3 regions of the Streptomyces sp. NPDC048473 genome follow, and region 1 is predicted to be linked to each of the others. Evidence: riboswitches for the same ligand, from Rfam matches in the RefSeq annotation. Region 1 holds a riboswitch; each other region holds the start of a gene.
The links. Region 1 has a riboswitch for cobalamin ahead of metE (5-methyltetrahydropteroyltriglutamate--homocysteine S-methyltransferase). Riboswitches for the same ligand answer to the same signal wherever they lie in the genome.

Region 1 (7,021 bases):
GCGTACGCGAGCCCGATCACGAGGACGTAGGCGGCGGATGCGGCGATCGTCGCGTTCCAGGTGCCCAGGCGGGGAGCCAGCCGCTTGCCGAGGATGACGGCGGCGACGGCCAACAGCACGCTGAGGGCGACCATCAGGAAGAACAGGGCGGTGCGTTGGCCGATGGTGTCGGGGTTGCCGACGGCCGGCGGGTTGGCCGGGTACTTCAGGAACGGCACGATGTACACCGTCAGCAGGGCCGCGCCCGCGATCAGGGCGGCCGTGGCCCGCGGGCCGAATCTGCCGATCCGGCCGAGGGCGTAACAGAAGACGAGCGCGGCGATGCCGCCGATCGCCACGCCGAAGACGAGCACACCGGTGGCAAGGCCGGCGGTGGACTGCATGGTACGGCTGACGAGTTCCTCGCCGCCGCCGTGGTCATGGCTGTGCGCCTCTTCGAGAGCGATGGCCGCGTCCACCCGGGACTCGCCGAGGAAGTAGGCGACGACCAGAGCGAGCGCGCCCGCGGCGAGGCCGGCCAGCATGCCGCGGACGAGCAGAGCTCTGACAGATATGGAGTTCATGAGGATTTCCCCTGGATCGGACGGTACGTCAGTGGCAGGGGAAACCGAGGAGGTGGCGGCCGTCGTGGACCCACTCGTGGACACCTTCGCCGGAGATGACCGCGGTGGCGCCCTGCTCGGCACCGACGAAGTACAGCAGTACGAGCATGAGGATGCCGAAGAAGACCGCCCAAGGGGCAATGGCCTTCAGGGAGATGGGGGTGATCGCCGGTACGGCGGTGGCGGGGGCAGCAATCTGTGCCATGACAGAACCTCCTGAGGGAACACGCGTCCCGATCGTGGTGCCTGAGACGAAGGTGCCGGGTCTGACTTCCCGTACGGGTACGGGTTCACAGTGGCGCGACCGTGCCGGATTCTCACCGGACTTCCGTCACACCTTCGTCATGTTCGTCGCGACCATACCGCCTGGGAGCGGGCGCGGCCATGGTGCCGTCGGCGGGGCCGGAACGCCCGGATGCCATGGTGGGCGCACTGGAGGGGCCATAGTTCAGGGAGTTGACCCGGTCATGACGGTACAGGTGATGTTGATCTCACCAGCGCTCAACGCCGCGCTGCGCGAGGCCCGCTTCGACGGCGATGCGCCGCTCGACGCGGTCGGGGCTCGGTGGGCCCGGGCCGCTGCGGCGGCGGTGCCCGCGGCGGACCGGTATATGTGCGGGCCGTCCGAGCGGTGCGCGGGGACCGCCGACGTGTTGGGGTTGCGTGCAGAGCCCGAACTCACGCTCCGTGGCTGGGACATGGGCCGGTGGAGCGGGCAGCGGCTGGCGGAGGTGAGCGGGAGTGAGCCGGAGGCGGTTTCGGCCTGGATGACCGATCCTTCGGCGGCTCCGCACGGCGGCGAATCGTTGCTGGAGTTCTGCGCCCGGGCCGGCCGCTGGCTGGAGTCCGTGGAGTCCCTGTACGGCGAGGAGGGCGGCCGTGTGCTGGGGGTCGTCGAGCCTGCGGTGGTGCGGGCGGTGATCGTACGGGCGCTCGCTCTGCCGACGGAGGCATTCTGGCGGCTGGACGTCGCCCCGCTGACACTGACCGGGCTCAGCGGCCGGTCCGGGCGGTGGAACCTGCGCTGTGGGCAGCCGCTGTCCCCCGCTCCGGGGGACTGACGTACTCCCGTGGCCCACACTGCATGAACAACTGAGGTGCCGCCGCCGCCGGTCAGCGCCTACTGTGGTGGTGCAGCTGGTTCGCCCTGTCCGCCAGACAGGCGCGTCGCAAGAGGGAACCCGGTGGGAATCCGGGACTGCCCCGCAGCGGTGAGTGGGAACGACCGCCGTCATCAAGCACTGGACCCGATACGGGTTCGGGAAGCGACGGCCAGTAGGTGTCTCGTACACGAGATGTGCCCGCGAGTCCGAAGACCTGCCACTGCCCGTGCGCGTCGGACGCACACGGTGATCTCGGTGACCTCGTGGGCGGGTCGGCGTACATATCGGGCAGGGCATGCGCGCCGGTACGGCGTTGCGGTTCCGCCCGGTCCGTCATCCCTTCGCGCCTTCGATACGTCCCGGGGTCGTATCAGGACACACGCTCGCGAAGGAGAGTTCCGTGACCAGCAAGTCCGCAGCCGCGGCAACCCGGGCCACCGTGTACGGCTATCCCCGCCAAGGGGGCGACCGGGAGCTGAAGAAGGCCGTCGAGGGGTACTGGAAGGGCCGCGTCACCGCAGCCGCACTCCGGGAGACCGCCGCAGACCTCCGCCGCGCCAACTGGCGCCGGCTCGCCGACGACGGCATCCACGAGGTCCCGACCGGCGACTTCTCGTACTACGACCATGTGCTGGACACCAGCGTGATGGTCGGTGCCGTACCGGTCAGGCATCGCGAAGCCGTCGAAACCGACGGGCTGGACGGCTATTTCGCGATGGCGCGCGGTACGCAGGACGTGGCGCCGCTCGAAATGACCAAGTGGTTCGACACGAACTACCACTACCTGGTGCCGGAGCTCGGCCCCGACACCGTTTTCGCCGCCGATTCCACCAAGCAGGTCGCGGAGTTCGAGGAAGCGCTGGCGCTCGGGCTCAGCCCTCGGCCGGTGCTCGTCGGTCCGGTGACCTATCTGCTGCTGGCCAAGCCCGCTCCGGGCGTCGCCGCCGACTTCGAGCCGCTGACGCTGCTCGACCGGCTGCTGCCGGTGTACGCCGAGGTGCTGGCCGATCTGCATGCGGCCGGTGCCCGGTGGGTGCAGCTCGACGAGCCCGCCCTGGTGCAGGACCGCACTCCGGCGGAGCTGAACGCCGCCGCGCGCGCCTACCGCGACCTGGGTGCGCTCGCCGACCGGCCCAAGCTCCTCGTCGCCTCCTACTTCGACCGGCTCGGTGAGGCCCTCGCCGTGCTGGCGAAGGCGCCGGTCGACGGGCTCGCGCTCGACTTCACCGGTCCGGCAGCCGCCAATCTGCGGGATCTCGCCGCGGTCGGCGGTCTGCCGGGCAGGCGGCTGGTCGCCGGGGTCGTCGACGGGCGCAACGTATGGATCAACGACTACCAGCAGTCTCTCACCACGCTCGGCACCCTGCTCGGCCTCGCCGGCCGCGTCGATGTGGCGGCCTCCTGCTCCCTGCTGCACGTCCCCCTCGACGCGACCGCCGAGCGTGACATCGACCCGCAGGTGGCGCGCTGGCTGTCCTTCGCCCGGCAGAAGTCCGTCGAGATCGCCACCCTGGCTCGGGGCCTCGCACAGGGTACGGACGCGATCGCCGCCGAACTCGCCGCGAACCGTGCCGATCTGGCCTCGCGGGCCGGTTCGGCGATCACCCATGACCCGGCGGTCCGGGCACGGGCCGCGGCCGTCACGGAGTCCGACGGGCGCCGCGAAGCGTCGTATCCCCAGCGGGCAGTGGCCCAACGCGAGCGTCTGCGGCTTCCGTTGCTGCCCACGACCACGATCGGTTCGTTCCCGCAGACGACCCAGCTGCGCACCGCACGCGCAGATCTGCGGGCCGGACGCATCGACACCGTCACGTACGACAAGCGCATCGAGGCAGAGATCCAGGAGGTGCTCGCGTTCCAGGAGACGGCGGGCCTCGATGTGCTGGTGCACGGCGAACCCGAACGCAACGACATGGTGCAGTACTTCGCCGAACAGCTCACCGGCTACCTCGCCACCCGGCACGGCTGGGTCCAGTCGTACGGCACCCGGTATGTCCGGCCGCCGATCCTGGCCGGGGACATCTCCCGCCCGGAGCCGATGACGGTGCGCTGGACGGCGTACGCGCAGTCGCTCACCGCCCGTCCGGTCAAGGGCATGCTGACCGGTCCTGTCACCATGCTCGCCTGGTCCTTCGTCCGAGACGACCAGCCGCTCGGCGAGACCGCGCGCCAGGTCGCCCTCGCACTGCGGGACGAGGTGAACGACCTTGAGACGGCGGGCAGTTCGGTCATCCAGGTGGACGAACCCGCGCTGCGCGAGACGCTGCCACTGCGGGCCGTCGATCGCGCCGGGTATCTGGCCTGGGCCACCGAGTCGTTCCGGCTGGCCACCAGTGGCGTACGCCCCCGGACCCAGATTCATACGCATATGTGCTACGCGGAGTTCGGGGACATCCTCAGGGCCATCGACGACCTGGATGCCGATGTGATCAGCCTGGAGGCGGCGCGCTCCCATATGCAGGTGGCCGACGAGCTGGCCTCGGCGGGCTACCCGCGGGAGGTCGGTCCCGGCGTGTACGACATCCACTCCCCACGGGTACCGAGCGCCGACGAGGCGGCGGCTCTGCTGCGTAAGGGGCTCGAAGCGATTCCCGCCGAACGGCTGTGGGTCAATCCCGACTGCGGTCTGAAGACCCGGGGCTGGCCGGAAGTCCGCACCTCGCTGGAGAACCTGGTCTCGGCGGCCGCCGAGGTGCGGGCAGCTCTGCCCGGTACGACAACCGCGCACTGATCGCGCCGCGGCCGGGACGGGTGTCCGCGCGGGCGCCCGTCCCGGCCGCCCAATCGCCGGGTGGATGCAAGAAGTATGGTCCGTACCAGAGTCTTGACACGGTGTTGGTTCACTTCTTAAATCGCATACAGAACCAAACCCTCTCCCCGCTCCCCCACGGCGAGTGCTTGTCATATACATGACGACACATGCCATCCCGCACGGGAAGGACCCCCCATGACCTCCCCCCACCTCACGCGACGCCTCCTGGTGTCCGCACTCTCCGCGCTCGCCCTCGTCTCGGCCTCCTCCGGTCTCGCGGCCGGGGTGCCTCTGCCCGAACCGCGGGCCACAGCGGCGGCAGCGACGTTCACCGACGATTTCGACGGCCCCGCGGGCTCCGGCGTCGACGGCGGCAAGTGGCAGATCGAGACCGGCGACAACGTCAACAACCACGAACGGCAGTACTACACGGCAGGGAACAACAACGCCGCACTCGACGGCCAGGGCCACCTCGTCATCACCGCACGCAGGGAGAATCCGAACAACTACCAGTGCTGGTACGGAACTTGCGAGTACACCTCAGCACGGATGAACACATCCGGAAAGTTCACCCAGACATACGGACACGTCGAGGCCCGGATGAAGGTGCCGCGCGGTCAGGGCATGTGGCCCGCCTTCTGGATGCTGGGCGACGACATCGGTCAGGTCGGCTGGCCCAATTCGGGCGAGATCGACGTCATGGAGAACGTCGGCTTCGAACCGTCCACGGTCCACGGCACGTTGCACGGCCCCGGTTACTCCGGCTCCGGGGGGATCGGTGCCGCGTACACCCTGCCGGGCGGGCAGACGTTCGCCGATGACTTCCACACCTTCGCCGTCGACTGGGCCCCCGACTCGGTGACCTGGTCGGTGGACGGCAACGTCTATCAGCGCCGCACACCCGCCGATCTCGGCGGCAACACGTGGGTGTTCAACAAGCCCTTCTTCCTGATCCTCAACCTCGCGGTCGGCGGCTACTGGCCGGGCGACCCCGACGGCAGCACCTCCTTCCCGCAGCAACTCGTCGTCGACCATGTGCGGGTCACCACCAGCAACCTTCAGCCGCCGGCCTGACCGCCCCGCCCCGCCGCGCCGGGGCCCTCGGCCGTGCCGGTGAGTCCTGGTCCCAGCATCCGCAACGACTGGTTGCGGTGCCCCGCACCCACCGAGGACGTCGACCGACTCGGGAGGTGGCGGAATGTCGGCGAAACGTGTCGTGGCCGGGGACGATCCCGTACTGCGTTTCCGTGGAGCGGTGTCGTTGCACCACGGACCCGGCTGGGTCGCGCCCTGGCGGGTGCCGTGCGAGGAGGTGAGGCTGCATCTGCCGGAGGGCGGGATCGGGCGGGCCGCCACCGCCCGCCTCGGTCCGCATCACGCTGCGGACCGAGGCCGAGGCCGTGCGGGCCATGACCGACACCACGGTGCTGCGCGGCCCCGACGCGGGTGACATCCGGCTCTCCGAGCACGCCGCCCCCGGCCACCGGGAAGATCTCCGACATCGCCTGGAAACAGCCCTGTTGTTCGTCTCACTCGATCTGTCGGTGGTGCGGCGGATCAGTGACCGGGTACTGGTGATGCAGGACGCGGAGGTGGAGGACGGGCCGGCCGAGGATGTGTTCGACGCGCCGCGGCATCCGTACTCGAAGTCGCTGCTCGTGGCCGTCGTCACGGTCGGTACAGATGCCGCCCCGCCCGGGGAGCTGCTGGAGACGGGCGGGCCGGGCCCTACGCGTCCCGGTACGCCTCCAGCAGGCGCAGCCAGACCTCACTGATCGTCGGATACGCGGGGACGGCGTGCCACAGCCGGTCGATGGGGACCTCGCCCGCGACCGCGATCGTCGCCGAGTGCAGCAGTTCGCCGATGCCCGGTCCGACGAAGGTGACACCGAGCAGGATCTCCCGGTCGAGGTCCACGATCATGCGGGCGCGGCCGCGGTAGCCGTCCGCGTACAGACCGGAGCCCGCCACCGCGGCAAGGTCGTAATCGACTGCGCGTACGCGGTGGCCGGCCTGCTCGGCCTCGGCGAGGGTGAGGCCGACCGATGCGGCCTCCGGGTCGGTGAAGACGACCTGGGGGACGGCCGCGTGGTCGGCGGTGGCCGCGTGGGCGCCCCAGCGGTCGGTCTCCAGCAGCGGGACACCGGAGGCGCGGGCAACGATCGCGGCGCCCGCGATGCGTGCCTGGTACTTGCCCTGGTGGGTGAGGAGCGCCCGGTGGTTGACGTCGCCGACCGCGTAGAGCCAGGTGGTGCCGTCGACGCGGCAGCTGTCGTCGACGGTGAGCCAGGAGCCGGGCTTCAGACCCACCGTTTCCAGGCCGAGGTCGTCGGTGCGCGGGGCGCGGCCGGTGGCGAAGAGGATCTCGTCGGCCTCGACGCGCTCGCCGTTGGCCAGCTCCACGGCGACCGGGCCGTCCGGCACCGCACGCCGTACGGAGGTCGCGGAGACTCCGGTACGGATGTCGGCGCCCGCCTCCGTCAGCGCCCGGGCGACCAGCTCGCCCGCGAAGGGTTCCATCTTCGGCAGGAGCCCCTTGCCGCGGATCAGCATCGTCACCCGGG
Region 2 (7,021 bases), on a different contig from region 1:
GCGGATCGAGCGGCTGCGGCTCGCCAGCGGGGAGCCGATGGCGATCGAGACCACGCACCTTTCGGCCAAACGCTTTCCGGCGCTGCGCCGTTCGCTGGTGAAGTACACCTCGCTCTACACCGCCCTGGCGGAGGTGTACGACGTCCGGCTGGCCGAGGCCGAGGAGACCATCGAGACCTCGCTCGCCACCCCGCGCGAGGCCGGACTGCTCGGTACGGATGTGGGCCTGCCGATGCTGATGCTGTCCCGGCACTCGCTGGACGGGCGGGGCGAGCCGGTGGAGTGGGTGCGGTCGGTCTACCGGGGCGACCGGTATAAGTTCGTGGCGCGTCTGAAGCGGCCGACGGACTGATCCCGAGTGCGCCGGCCGACTGATTCCGGCCACCGCACCCGTACGCACAACCGTCGCGGCCCCCATGGAATCCACTACTCCACGGGGGCCGTTCGCGCATCTTGGTACAGACCAACTTCCGTACGTTTGACGGCATTCCGAACATTCGCGCCCGCTCGCGAGACCGTTGCCGGACCGCAATGCGGACAGGGGGTGACGGTGACCGGAAGCCTCCCCTAGATTTCGTGCGCATTACACCAGGTGATCAGCGAGGGGACGGAGTCGCCGCATGCCAGCAGACCCAGAAGGAAAACCACCCACCGTCACACCTGTACGGGTGGTCATCGCCCTCTGTCTCATCGCGCCGTTCGTGGCGATGCTCTGGGTGAGTTCGTACGCGAAGGTGGACCCCACCTTCATCGGTATTCCGTTCTTCTACTGGTACCAGATGCTCTGGGTGCTGATCTCCACCGCGCTCACGATGACCGCGTACAAGCTGTGGCAGCGTGACCAGCGCTCCCGCAAGGGGGGTGCGTCCGCATGAAGGACGGCGTGAACGGCGTCGCGCTCGGCGTCTTCATCTTCTTCTTCCTGGCCGTCACAGTCGTCGGCTTCATGGCCGCGCGCTGGCGGAAGGCCGAGAACGAGGCCAGCCTCGACGAATGGGGTCTGGGCGGACGGTCGTTCGGCACCTGGGTCACCTGGTTCCTGCTCGGCGGCGACCTGTACACCGCGTACACCTTCGTCGCCGTTCCCGCGGCGATCTACGCGGCGGGCGCGGCCGGCTTCTTCGCGGTGCCGTACACCATCCTCGTGTACCCGCTGATCTTCACCTTCCTGCCGCGGCTGTGGTCGGTCTCGCACAAGCACGGGTACGTGACCACCTCGGACTTCGTCCGCGGGCGCTTCGGCTCGAAGGGGCTTTCGCTGGCGGTCGCCGTCACGGGCATCCTCGCCACGATGCCGTACATCGCGCTCCAACTCGTCGGCATCCAGGCGGTGCTGGACGTGATGGGCGTCGGCGGCGGCGAGAACACCCACTGGTTCGTCAAGGACCTGCCGCTGCTGATCGCGTTCGCGGTGCTCGCCGCGTACACCTACTCGTCCGGTCTGCGGGCGCCGGCACTGATCGCGTTCGTCAAGGACGGGCTGATCTACCTGGTCATCGCGGTGGCGATCATCTACATCCCGATCAAGCTCGGCGGCTTCGACGACATCTTCGCCAAGGCCGGCGAGGCGTTCTCGCAGAAGAATCCGGCCACGGGCGCACCGCGCGGCGCGCTCGCGCCGGGTGAGGCGGGCCAATGGGGCTACGCCACCCTGGCGTTGGGCTCGGCACTGGCGCTGTTCATGTATCCGCACTCGATCACGGCGACGCTCTCCAGCCGCAGCCGCAATGTGATCCGGCGCAACACCACGATCCTGCCGCTGTACTCGCTGATGCTGGGTCTGCTGGCACTGCTCGGCTTCATGGCGATCGCCGCCGGGATCAAGGTGGACAACGGGCAGTTGGCCATCCCGCAGCTGTTCGAGAACATGTTCCCGGACTGGTTCGCGGGCGTCGCATTCGCCGCCATCGGCATCGGCGCGCTGGTGCCCGCCGCGATCATGTCGATCGCCGCGGCGAACCTCTTCACCCGCAACATCTACAAGGACTTCCTGAAGCCGGACGCGACCCCGGAGCAGGAGACCAAGGTCTCCAAGCTGGTGTCGCTGCTGGTGAAGGTCGGCGCGCTCGCCTTCGTCCTCACCATGGACAAGACGGTCGCGATCAACTTCCAGCTGCTCGGCGGGATCTGGATCCTCCAGACGATGCCGGCCCTGGTCGGCGGCCTGTTCACCCGCTGGTTCCACCGCTGGGCGCTGCTCGCGGGCTGGGCGGCCGGCATGGTGTATGGGACGGCGGCCGCGTACGGGGTCGCCAGCCCGACCCAGGCGCACTTCGGCGGGTCGTCCAAGGAGATCCCCGGCATCGGTGAGATCGGTTACATCGGTCTGACCGCGTTCGTGCTGAACGTGGTGGTGACGGTGGTGCTCACCTTCGTCCTGAACGCCGTGAAGGCACCCGCCGGGATCGACGAGACCTCCCCGGCCGACTACACGGCCGACGCGGGCGACCCGGGCGTCCGGGCGGAGCTCCCGCCGGCCACGGCGGGGGCACCGGGCGGCGGCCACTGACGGCCGCTCCCAAGACCGCTCCCACGGCCGGATGGCGGCCCGTCGAGCCCTTCTCACCGGGGCGCGACGGGCCGTTCGTCTGCTCCGATAGGGGATCGCACGGCTTGTCCCGCCGGCTCGGCTTCCGTTGCGCGACACAACATGTGGGGGCTGCCTCATCGGGCGGCCCCCACATGTATGCTCGTGCTCGCTGTCGCCGCAGGGGAATCCGGTGCGAATCCGGAACTGTCCCGCAACGGTGTGTTCGGTGTGCTTTTGCGCACCCGGGAGTCCGAAGACCTGCCGACAGTGCGTCCGGCTCGACCGAACCGGATGCCAGACGTCCGGGCCTCGCGGAGGGCCGGTGGACGCCGTGCGCAGCGCCGCCCTTCCCCGGGCATCGCCCTGCCCGGCTCCCCGCTCCCGCCGGCCCCGAGCCGAGCGAGGGATAGCCCCAGTGACCATCGCGCCAGCCGATCCGGTTTCAGTGGCCGATTCAGCCGAGTCCACGCACGCCACGACCGACGGGCCCGGGACCGCACTGCTGCGGACCCTGACCGACCTCACCGTCGATCTGCCCGACACCGACCCCGGTCGCGTCGCCGCCGCCGCGCTGCGCGGCCGTAACGCCCGGTCGGACGAGGCCGAGCTGCGCTCGCTGGCCACGGAGGCCGCCGCGGGGCTGATCTCCGAGGACCCCGCCTACTCCCGGCTCGCGGCCAGGCTGCTGACCCGCATCATCGCGGACGAGGCGGCCGGCCAGGGCGCGGTCTCCTTCTCCGCCTCGGTCGCCGTCGGGCACCGCGAGGGCCTGATCGCGGACCGTACCGCCGAGTTCGTCGCGCTGCACGCGGCCGCCCTCGACACGCTGGTGGAGCGTTCGCTCGCCGACCGCGCCGACGACCGCTTCGGTTACTTCGGGCTGCGGACCCTGCACAGCCGCTATCTGCTGCGCCACCCGCTCACCCGCCAGGTCATCGAGACGCCCCAGCACTTCATGCTGCGCGTCGCGGCCGGGCTCGCCGAGGACGACTCGAAGCGCGCCCTGGACGAAGTCGCGGCGCTGTACGGCCTGATGAGCCGGCTCGACTATCTGCCGTCCTCGCCGACTCTGTTCAACTCCGGCACCCGGCACCCGCAGATGTCCTCCTGCTATCTGCTGGACTCCCCGCTCGACGAGCTCGACTCGATCTACGACCGCTACCACCAGGTGGCGCGGCTCTCGAAGCACGCGGGCGGCATCGGGCTCTCGTACTCCCGCATCCGAGCCCGCGGTTCGCTGATCCGTGGCACCAACGGGCACTCCAACGGCATCGTGCCGTTCCTGAAGACGCTCGACGCCTCCGTCGCCGCCGTCAACCAGGGCGGCCGGCGCAAGGGCGCCGCCGCCGTCTACCTGGAGACCTGGCACGCGGACATCGAGGAGTTCCTGGAGCTGCGCGACAACACGGGTGAGGACCAGCGGCGTACGCACAACCTCAACCTGGCGCACTGGATCCCGGACGAGTTCATGCGCCGGGTCGACGCGGACGGCGACTGGTCGCTGTTCTCGCCCGCCGATGTGCCCGAGCTGGTCGACCTGTGGGGCGACGAGTTCGACGCCGCGTACCGGAACGCCGAGGCCAAGGGGCTGGCCCGCAAGTCGATGCCGGCCCGTGAGCTGTACGGCCGGATGATGCGTACCCTCGCGCAGACCGGTCAGGGCTGGATGACGTTCAAGGACGCCTCCAACCGGACCGCGAACCAGACCGCCGAGCCGGGCCGCGTCGTCCACTCGTCGAATCTGTGCACCGAGATCCTCGAAGTCACCGATGACGGCGAGACGGCGGTCTGCAACCTGGGTTCGGTCAACCTCGGCGCGTTCGTCGCCGACGGGACCATCGACTGGGAGCGGCTGGACGCCACCGTCCGCACTGCCGTGACCTTCCTCGACCGGGTCGTCGACATCAACTTCTACCCGACCGAGCAGGCCGGCCGCTCCAACGCGAAGTGGCGCCCCGTCGGCCTGGGTGCCATGGGTCTCCAGGACGTCTTCTTCCAGCTGCGGCTGCCGTTCGACTCCCCCGAGGCCCGCGCGCTCTCCACGAAGATCTCCGAGCGGATCATGCTCGCGGCGTACGAGGCGTCCTGCGAGCTCGCCGAGCGCTCCGGCCCGCTGCCCGCCTGGTCCCAGACGCGTGCCGCGCGCGGTGTGCTGCACCCCGACCACTACGACACCGAGCTGAACTGGCCGGAGCGCTGGGACGCGCTGCGCGCCCGGATCGCGAAGACCGGGATGCGCAACTCGCTGCTGCTCGCCATCGCGCCGACGGCGACGATCGCCTCGATCGCGGGCGTGTACGAGTGCATCGAGCCGCAGGTCTCCAACCTCTTCAAGCGCGAGACGCTCAGCGGTGAGTTCCTCCAGGTCAACGCGTATCTGGTGGATGAGCTGAAGCAGCTCGGCGTGTGGGACGCGCGGACCCGTGAGGCGCTGCGCGAGGCGAGCGGTTCCGTGCAGGGCTTCGCCTGGATCCCGGAGGATGTGCGGGCGCTGTACCGCACGGCGTGGGAGATCCCGCAGCGCGGTCTGATCGACATGGCGGCGGCCCGTACGCCGTTCCTCGACCAGAGCCAGTCGCTGAACCTGTTCCTGGAGACGCCGACGATCGGCAAGCTCTCCTCGATGTACGCGTACGCCTGGAAGCAGGGGCTGAAGACGACGTACTACCTGCGCTCGCGCCCGGCGACCCGGATCGCCCGTGCGGCCTCCGGACAGGCAGCGGCCGCCGCCCCCATTCCCGTGCAGCAGGCATCGGCTCCCGACGCGGACGCGATCGCCTGCTCCCTCGAAAACCCCGAGTCCTGCGAGGCCTGCCAGTAATGAGCTCCACCAACTCCGACAAGAACCTGCTCGACCCGGGCTTCGAACTCACCCTGCGGCCCATGCGCTACCCGGACTTCTACGAGCGCTACCGCGACGCGATCAAGAACACCTGGACGGTGGAGGAGGTCGACCTCCACTCCGACGTCGCCGACCTCGCCAAGCTGTCCCCCGGCGAGCAGCACATGATCGGCCGGCTCGTCGCGTTCTTCGCGACGGGTGACTCGATCGTCTCCAACAACCTCGTGCTGACGCTGTACAAGCACATCAACTCCCCCGAGGCGCGGCTGTATCTGTCGCGGCAGCTCTTCGAGGAGGCCGTGCACGTCCAGTTCTATCTGACGCTGCTGGACACGTATCTGCCCGATCCGGACGACCGCGCGGCGGCGTTCGACGCGGTCGAGGAGATTCCGTCCATCCGTGAGAAGGCGCAGTTCTGCTTCAAGTGGATGGATTCGGTCGAGAAGATCGAGCGCCTGGAGACGAAGGCCGACCGCCGTCGCTTCCTGCTGAATCTGATCTGCTTCGCGGCGTGCATCGAGGGGCTGTTCTTCTACGGCGCGTTCGCGTACGTGTACTGGTTCCGCTCGCGGGGTCTGCTGCACGGTCTCGCCACGGGCACCAACTGGGTGTTCCGTGACGAGACGATGCACATGAACTTCGCGTTCGAGGTCGTGGACACCGTCCGCAAGGAGGAGCCGGACCTCTTCGACGACGAGCTCCAGCAGCAGGTCATCGACATGCTGAAGGAGGCCGTCGAGGCGGAGCTGCAGTTCGGCCGCGATCTGTGCGGCGAGGGTCTGCCGGGCATGAACACCGAGTCCATGCGCCAGTACCTGGAGTGCGTGGCCGACCAGCGGCTCACCCGGCTGGGCTTCCCGACGGTCTACGGCTCCGAGAACCCGTTCTCGTTCATGGAGCTGCAGGGCGTGCAGGAGCTGACGAACTTCTTCGAGCGCCGGCCGTCCGCCTACCAGGTGGCGGTGGAGGGCTCGGTCGCCTTCGACGACGACTTCTAGATCCTGGCCCAGCTTCTGAGGTGGGGGCGCCGCGTGGCCGTGATCGGCTGCGCGGCGTCCGCCGTTTCCGGGGGCGCGTCCCCCCGCTCCCGTTCCGCCTCCCGCAGCTCGCGGTCGATGCGGCGCTCCCGGGCGAGCCCGAGCAGGGTGGGCAGCAGGACGAGAGCGAAAAGTACGGCTATGCCCAGGACGTTCGGGAATGTGTTCATGGCTCTACTCTCGTCCGTGCGGACGAATTCCGGCAGTGGCAGGACTGTCATAGAGCATCGAATTACTGCCACACTGGCTCCATGCTGAACAATGTCGCCGCCCTGCTGCTCGACGAGGTCCACCCCTTCGAACTGGGCGTGCTGTGCGAGGTCTTCGGCCTCGACCGCAGCGACGAGGGCCTGCCGGTCCACGATTTCGCCGTGGTCTCCGCCGAGGGCCCGGTGCTGCAGACCCATGCCGGGTTCACCATCAGTACGCCGCACGGCCTCGACCGTCTGGACGAGGCCGACCTCATCGCCGTGCCGGCCGGCAGCCACTTCATGCAGCGGGACTACCCCGAAGAGGTCCTCGACGCCCTGCGCCGGGCCGTGGACCGGGGCGCACGCGTACTGAGCGTCTGCTCCGGCGCGTACGTGCTCGGCGCGGCCGGACTGCTGGACG
Region 3 (7,021 bases), on a different contig from region 1:
TGACGGTCTCGATCCGCGGCCGCAGCTCTTCCACCCGCCGTGCGGTGAACGCCTTGCTGACCAGTGAGCGCAGCCGTCGGTGGTCGTCGCCGTCGGCGGTGGTCATGCCCTGCACGGTGGCGAATGTCCTCAGCGGCCAGCCGTCGGGGATACGTCCCTCGGCCAGCTCGGTGAAGTGGTGTGCGCCTTTGGCCACATCGGGGTGGGCGAGGAACTCCTTGAGCGCGTCGTGTCCGAGCACCACCATCCCGGCCACATCGCCGGGGAGCACGACGGATGCCACGGCCCCCTGGGCGAGCAGCCTGGCGTTGTCCGCGTGCGGGCAGCCGCCTGCCGGGTCCATACGGTGCGGGGTGCTGGTCAACGGGCTCTCCTGACGGTCGTCGGCCGGGGCCGGTGGCCGGTGCCGATCCTATGGTCAACGGCGCTGACAGGAACACCTGTTGCCGGTTTTCACGCGGCCTTCCGCACGGTCAGGAGTTCATGCAGATACCGCTTGGTGATGCTCCCTCCGTGCTGTTCGTCGATCAGGGTCCGGATGCAGGCGAGCAGACCGTGCCGCGCGTCGGGGGCCAGATCGCGGTGGCCCGAATAGGTCATCAGCAGGTCCGGATACTGCTCGGCCGGGTAGGTGATCTCCCGTCCGTGGCGGCGTACCCGGACCGGGCCGCCCCAAGGGGGGTGTTCCATTTCACCGAAGACCGTTTCCGTCGACGCCTCGTCCGACAGCTCGATGCCGGGGCGGGTGGCGGGATCCCAGCGCTCGTAACACCGTTGTGCCTGCTCGAAGAATTTTCCGCTGCCGCCCGCCACATGGTGGGTGGTGACGATCGCCAGCGCCCCGCCGGTCCGTAGCGCGTCGGCCGCTCTCGTGAAACGCAGTGCGGGATCGATCCAGTGGATGGCGGTCGCGCACACCACCAGATCGAAGGGCTCCGATGGAGGCGTCCACTCCTCGAACGGGGACACCTCGACATGTGCGCGGGGGAAGCCGCGCAGATTGCGTCGTGCCACGGCCGCCAGCGAGGGGCCCAGTTCGACGGCCGTCACCTCACACCCCAGCTCCGCGAGCGGCACCGTCAACTGACCGGTGCCCGGCCCCTCTTCGAGCACCCTGCTCCAAGAGGTGAGACCGGTCAGGACCACAAGATCCGTGACCAGGTCCGCCGGATAGCGCGGGCGCATCCGGTCGTAGAGCTCCGCGTCCTCGTCGAACGTGCCGCGCAACGTGTTCATGCCGGATACAACGCCGGACGGCTCCCCTCGGTTTCATGGCGCGGCGGCATGGCCGGGGACCCCAGCCGTACCTGCGGTCACTGTACGGAAGCAGCTCTGTTCACCATGCGGCGCGCGGGCCGAACCGGTCCACGGGCAGTACGGCGCGCTCCCGGAGTGACCCGCCCGGACGGACCGTCCCGCCCGATACGCCCCAATGTCACTGAAGAGGCAAATTGCCGGTTCTTCGGCGTCGCACCTTTCGGCCGCTCAGTCCCGGTTCTCGTGTCCGAATTCCGTGCACGCACCCTCCACATTTCACCCGATTGACCTAACGCGAAGATGGTGTGCGCACCGCCGTGACGGGCTGCCACCGACGAAGCGCCGAGCATGTGGCGGCCGGCCTCCACGGGCGGGGAGGTTGCAGCGTCCATCCGGGTGAGGCGCGATGGAAATCGGACGCGCCTTCCCTGATGGACCCAGCCACAGGACGCGCCCGGGCGAGGAGGAATCGGTCATGGGAGCCGCTGACGGCTTCACGGATTCCGGAGAGCTCGACGGCCTGACGGTGTACGACACCGCGGGCGAGAAGATCGGCAGTGTGGGGCGGGTGTATGTCGACGACAACACCGGCCGCCCGGACTGGATCACGGTGAAGACCGGCCTGTTCGGTATGAAGGAAAGTTTCGTGCCTCTTGCCGGAGCCCGTCGAGTGGGCTCCGACCTGCACATCTCGCATCCGAAGGACCGCGTCAAGGAAGCCCCCCGGGTGGACGCGGACGCGCATCTGTCCGTGGCGGAGGAGGAGGAGCTCTACCGCCACTACGGCCTCGCCGGGAACACCACCGCCAGGCTCGGCGGCCAGGCGGGCACGTAACCACAACGGCGTCCGGGACCGGCACCACGGCCATGGGCGCGGCCGGGGCCGCTGGAACCGGGGCCATGGGCGCGGCGGGCACCGGACGCACCACCGGGACCGACCAGCCGGCCATGGCCGGCACCTCCGGCTCCGGTACGGGCACTTCCCGCACCACATCGCGCACGACCGGCATGACCGGCACCGGAGCTGGGAGGGGCTCACGGCAGCTGCCACTACGGCCGCATCTGCCCCACTGGTCCCATCGGCGGCCGCAGCTTCCGCTACGGCCGCTCCGGCAGGAAGCGCACCGAGGGCCTCCCGTCCGGTCCGTCCGGAGTGACTCGCGCCCTGACCCGGTAGACGTCGGCGATCAGTGCCTCGGTGATCACTTCCGTCGGGGACCCGGCGGCCACCACCCGCCCCTCCCTCATGACCACGATCCGATCGCAGAACATCGCGGCCAGATTGAGGTCGTGCAGAGCGATCACACCGGTGAGTGGCAGCGAGGTGATCAGCGACAGCAGTTCCAGCTGGTGCTGGATGTCGAGATGGTTCGTCGGCTCGTCGAGCAGCAGCTCACGCGGCTGCTGGGCCAGTGCGCGCGCGATCTGGACGCGTTGGCGCTCGCCTCCGGAGAGGGTGTGCCAGGACTGGTCGCCGCGATCGGCGAGACCGGTCCGCTCCAGGGCCTCGCGCACCGCGTCGTCGTCCGCCCGGCCTGGCGCCGACCAGGCCCTGCGGTGCGGGATGCGCCCGAGGCGCACCACGTCCAGGACGCTCAACTCGACCTGGGTGACGGCATGCTGGTCGACCACGGCGACCCGCTGGGCCACGGTCCGGCGGCCGATCTCGTCGAGCCGTCGGCCGTCGAGGGTGACCACACCCGTCTCCGGGGCGAGGACTCCTGCAAGCACCCGCAAGAGGGTCGACTTGCCTGAGCCGTTCGGCCCGATCAGCCCGACGGTGGCGCCGGGCGGCGGGGCGAGATGGACCCCGTCGAGGATGAGTCGGCCGCCGGCCTCCCGGCTGACCCGCTCGGCACGCAGCCCCTCGGTGGCTCCACCCGTCATGTGATCCTCCGGGTGCGGTACAGGACCAGGACGAACGCGGGCACGCCGATGAGTGCGGTGACGACACCCACCGGCACCTCCTGCGGGTCGAGGACCGTCCTGGCGAGGGTGTCGACCCAGACCAGGAACACCGCCCCGGCCAGGGCGGTGACCGGCAGCAGCCGCCGGTGCCCGGAGCCGGCGAGCGCACGGGCGGCGTGCGGCAGGACCAGACCGACGAAGCCGATGGCCCCGGCGGAGCTGACGAGCGCGGCGGTCAGCAGCGCGGTCGTGCAGAGCAGCACGATCCGGGTGCGCGCGACATGGACGCCGAGGGTGGCCGCGGCGTCCTGGCCGAAAGCGAAGGCGTCGAGCGTACGGGCGTGGCCGAGGCAGATCAGCAGCGTCACGAGGAGAACGGCGGAGCAGATCCACACATCGGTCCAGCCGACCCCGCTGAGCGAGCCGAGCAGCCAGAACAGCACCCCGCGGGTCTGCTCGGCGTCGGCGGAGGTCATCACGACGAAGGAGGTGAGCGCGGAGAACAGCTGCATGGCCGCGACACCGGAAAGGACGACCCGGTCGGTCGTGCCGCCCAGGGTGTGGCTCAGCAGCAGGACAAGGGCGAACGAGCAGAGCGCGCCGATGAACGCGCCGGTCGAGATCGACACCGCTCCCCCGCCGACGCCGAGGACGACGACCACAACGGCGCCGGTCGACGCACCGGAGGAGACGCCGAGGACGAACGGGTCGGCGAGCGGGTTGCGGAGCAGGGACTGCATGACGGTTCCGCATACCGCGAGCCCGGCGCCGCACACCGCGGCGAGCAGGGTGCGCGGCATGCGCAGGTTCCAGATGATGCCGTCCCGGATCGGGGTGAGGCGTGAGTGGCCCCAGCCGAGGTGGGAGGCCACCGTGGACCAGACGTCGGCGACGGAGATGCGGGCGGGGCCGATGGTGACGGCGACCGCGACGGACAGCACGAGCAGCGCGACGCCGAAGACCCATAGGGCCCCACCGGGCAGCTTCCGTACACCCGTTCCGCCGCGCACGGTCGATTCCGAAGCCCGCGGCACATCCACCGCCGTGGCCCGTTCGGTGTCCGTCACCCCGCGAGCCCGAACGCGCGCAGCCCGGCGGCGACGCGTTCCACACCCTCGACCGTCCGGATGGACGGGTTCATGGCCTGGCCGCTCAGCAGGACGTACCGCTTGTGCCTGACGGCGTCCATGTTCTTCGTGACGGGGTTGGACTCCAGGAATTCGATCTTCTTCGCGGCGCTCTCGGCGGTCTGTGCCTTACGGGTCAGGTCGCCGATGACCAGGACGTCGGGGTTGCGGTCGGCGACGGTCTCCCAGCTGATCTGGGGCCATTCCTCACGGGTGTCGTCGAAGACGTTCTTCGCTCCGAGTTCTCCGGTGATGATGCCGGGTGCTCCGCAGCAGCCGGCCAGGTACGGGGCCTTGGAGTCGGAGAACCAGTAGAGGAGGGTGGCGTCGGAGGCGTCGACACCCTCGGTCGCCTTCTTCACCCGGGCCCGCAGCTGCGCCACGAGCGTGTCGCCGCGCTTCTGCACGCCGAACACCCTGGCCAGGTCGCGCACTTCGTCGTAGACGCTGTCCATGGTCAGTGGCGCGGTACGGGCTCCGTCGCCGCCGCCGCTGTTGTCCTTGCCGGTGCAGTCGGCGGGCGAGACATAGGTGGGGACGCCGAGTTCCTCGAACTGTTCGCGGGGTGCGACGCCGCCCTTGGCCAGGGTCGACTCGAACGACGCGCTGATGAAGTCGGGTTCCTGGTCGAGGACCTTCTCCGACGACGGCCGGTTGTCCGCGATTCTGGGAACCTCGGCGTTGGCCTTCTCCAGGCCCTTCATCACCGGGTCGGTCCAGGTCGCGGTGGCGGCCAGCCGGTCGGCGAGGCCGAGGGAGAGCAGGATCTCCGTCGATCCCTGGTCGACCGAGACGGCGTGGTGCGGTGCGGCTTCGACGGTGACGGTGCGTCCGCAGTTCTTCAGCGTCACCGGGTATCCGTCGGCGGAGTCGGACTTCGCGGCGGATTTGCCGGTTCCGCCCCCGCAGGCGGTCAGCAGGATCAGTCCCGCCGAGAGCAGGGCCATGGCGCGGACAGGGCTGGCTATGGACGGCACGGAGTCCCTCTGCGTCTTGGGACTCATGCGCGGAGCCCGTTGTACGGAGCCCTGCGCCCAGTACCGGGTCGCAGGTGCCAGCAGGTCTTCGGACTCGGGTTCCTACGGACGGGACGCCTTCCCAGGACACCCGAGGGTGGTCCCAGTGGCCGTGGCCCCGCCCGTCCCCCTCACCGCTGCGCGTCAGTTCCGGATTCTCACCGGATTCCCTGACCCCTACGTGGAGTTTGACTGGCCCCGGCAAGTTATCACGAGCCTCTGCGCAGCTCATGGGCGGTGTGGCCGGTGGTACGCCGGGCTGTGCTCCCGTCGCACCACCCGCCTGATGCCTACGGACGCTGAAGAGCGATCACGGCGTTGTGTCCGCCGAAGCCGAAGGAGTGGCTGACGGCGCGCCGGATGGGCTGCCGCAGCGGTCGCTCGGTGACGCAGTTGATGTCGAACTCGGGCGCCGGGGCGTCCAGGTTGGCGATCGGCGGTACGACGCCGCGTTGGAGCGTCAGGACGGTCAGTCCGGCCTCGATCGCTCCGGCCGCCCCCATGCAGTGCCCGAGTACGCCCTTCGGGGCGGTGACGGGCGGCCGGTGCGGGTAGACCCGGCTGATGAGGGCGGCCTCGGTGGCGTCGTTGACCGGTGTCGCCGTGCCGTGTGCGTTGACGTGCTCGACGTCCTCGGCCGCCCAGCCCGCGTCGCGCAGCGCGGCCTCGACCGCCGTCTGGGCGACCGCGCCGGACGGGTGCGGGCTGGTGGGGTGGTGGGCGTCGGTGGTGGCGCCGGTGCCCGCGAGCAGTGCCCGCGGCGCGGCGCCCCGGGCGTCGGCGTCGTCCGCCCGTTCCAGGATCATGACGGCGGCGCCCTCGCCCATGACCAGCCCGGCACGGTCGGCCGCGAAGGGCCGGCACCGCCTGGCCGGGTCGCCGTCCGCCCGGGCCGCGGCTCCGGACCGGGCGAACCCGGTCATGGCGACCGGGTAGACGATCGATTCGGTGGCTCCGGCGATCGCGATGTCGCACTGCCCGGTGACCAGCAGATCGCGGGCGACGGACAGGGCGGTGGCGCCGGACGAGCAGGCGGTGCACGGTGCCAGGCTGGGACCGGTGGCCCGCAACTGGATGGCGATCTCGGCCGCGGGCATGTTCGGAATGGTGAGCAGGATGCCCGCCGGCGAGGTGGCTTCCGGTCCGTGCCGGTCGAGCACGACGGCCTGCTCGGTCAGTGCGGCGGAACCTCCGCTGCTGGTGCCGACGACCACCGCGACCCTGCTGCCGTCCCACTGCGCCGGGTCCAGTCCGGCGTCGGCGACCGCCTCCCGGGCGGCGAGAACGGCGAACTTGACGTATTTCCCCATCCGGAAGGACGTACGGCCGCCGATCGCGGCGTCCAGATCGATCCCGTCGACCGTGCAGGCGAAGTCGATCTCGCACCCTTCGAGTGCCGCGACGGTACGCACCGGCGAGACTCCGGCGCACACACCTTTCCAGGTGGATTCGGTGTCGTTGCCGACCGGGGTGATCATTCCCAGGCCTGTTACGGCAATCGCGGGCTTGTTCATCGGGCGTTGCTCGTCGGTGCCTCGCCGCCCATCAGCACCCCGCTGCCGGCTGTCACGTCGATGTACCGCGTGATGTCGGCCAGGGTGGCGTCCTTGGGGAGCTTGTCGAAGTCCCCGTCGCCGCCCAGCGTCTCCCTGATGAGGACGGCGAACTCGGCGACGGCGAGGGAGTCCATATCCAGGCTGCCCATCGTGGAAT

Region 2: linked by a shared signal. The riboswitch ahead of ACGFU7_RS12090 (ribonucleoside-diphosphate reductase subunit alpha) and the one ahead of metE (5-methyltetrahydropteroyltriglutamate--homocysteine S-methyltransferase) in region 1 are both predicted to bind cobalamin.
Region 3: linked by a shared signal. The riboswitch ahead of ACGFU7_RS32350 (ABC transporter substrate-binding protein) and the one ahead of metE (5-methyltetrahydropteroyltriglutamate--homocysteine S-methyltransferase) in region 1 are both predicted to bind cobalamin.

Annotation. Positions count from the first base shown of each region.
Region 1 is NZ_JBICXE010000023.1:98,255-105,275, reverse strand. Features, by position in the region: gene ACGFU7_RS30310 (CbtA family protein) at 1-563, opposite strand, end outside; gene ACGFU7_RS30305 (CbtB-domain containing protein) at 592-807, opposite strand; adenosylcobalamin (AdoCbl) riboswitch at 811-959, opposite strand; gene ACGFU7_RS30300 (histidine phosphatase family protein) at 1,070-1,663, shown strand; cobalamin riboswitch at 1,724-1,942, shown strand; gene metE (5-methyltetrahydropteroyltriglutamate--homocysteine S-methyltransferase) at 2,106-4,436, shown strand; partial or broken gene ACGFU7_RS30290 (family 16 glycosylhydrolase) at 4,653-5,513, shown strand; gene ACGFU7_RS30285 (hypothetical protein) at 5,656-5,907, shown strand; gene ACGFU7_RS30280 (hypothetical protein) at 5,867-6,232, shown strand; gene ACGFU7_RS30275 (dihydrolipoyl dehydrogenase family protein) at 6,186-7,021, opposite strand, start outside.
Region 2 is NZ_JBICXE010000005.1:352,988-360,008, forward strand. Features, by position in the region: gene ACGFU7_RS12075 (GntR family transcriptional regulator) at 1-352, shown strand, start outside; gene ACGFU7_RS12080 (DUF3311 domain-containing protein) at 621-875, shown strand; gene mctP (monocarboxylate uptake permease MctP) at 872-2,509, shown strand; cobalamin riboswitch at 2,674-2,811, shown strand; gene ACGFU7_RS12090 (ribonucleoside-diphosphate reductase subunit alpha) at 2,946-5,351, shown strand; gene ACGFU7_RS12095 (ribonucleotide-diphosphate reductase subunit beta) at 5,351-6,370, shown strand; gene ACGFU7_RS12100 (hypothetical protein) at 6,367-6,579, opposite strand; gene ACGFU7_RS12105 (GlxA family transcriptional regulator) at 6,661-7,021, shown strand, end outside.
Region 3 is NZ_JBICXE010000026.1:84,182-91,202, forward strand. Features, by position in the region: gene ACGFU7_RS32325 (cytochrome P450) at 1-343, opposite strand, end outside; gene ACGFU7_RS32330 (class I SAM-dependent methyltransferase) at 454-1,236, opposite strand; partial or broken gene ACGFU7_RS32335 (PRC-barrel domain-containing protein) at 1,733-2,286, shown strand; gene ACGFU7_RS32340 (ABC transporter ATP-binding protein) at 2,356-3,144, opposite strand; gene ACGFU7_RS32345 (FecCD family ABC transporter permease) at 3,141-4,175, opposite strand; gene ACGFU7_RS32350 (ABC transporter substrate-binding protein) at 4,229-5,296, opposite strand; cobalamin riboswitch at 5,331-5,520, opposite strand; gene ACGFU7_RS32355 (beta-ketoacyl-[acyl-carrier-protein] synthase family protein) at 5,599-6,822, opposite strand; gene ACGFU7_RS32360 (acyl carrier protein) at 6,819-7,021, opposite strand, start outside.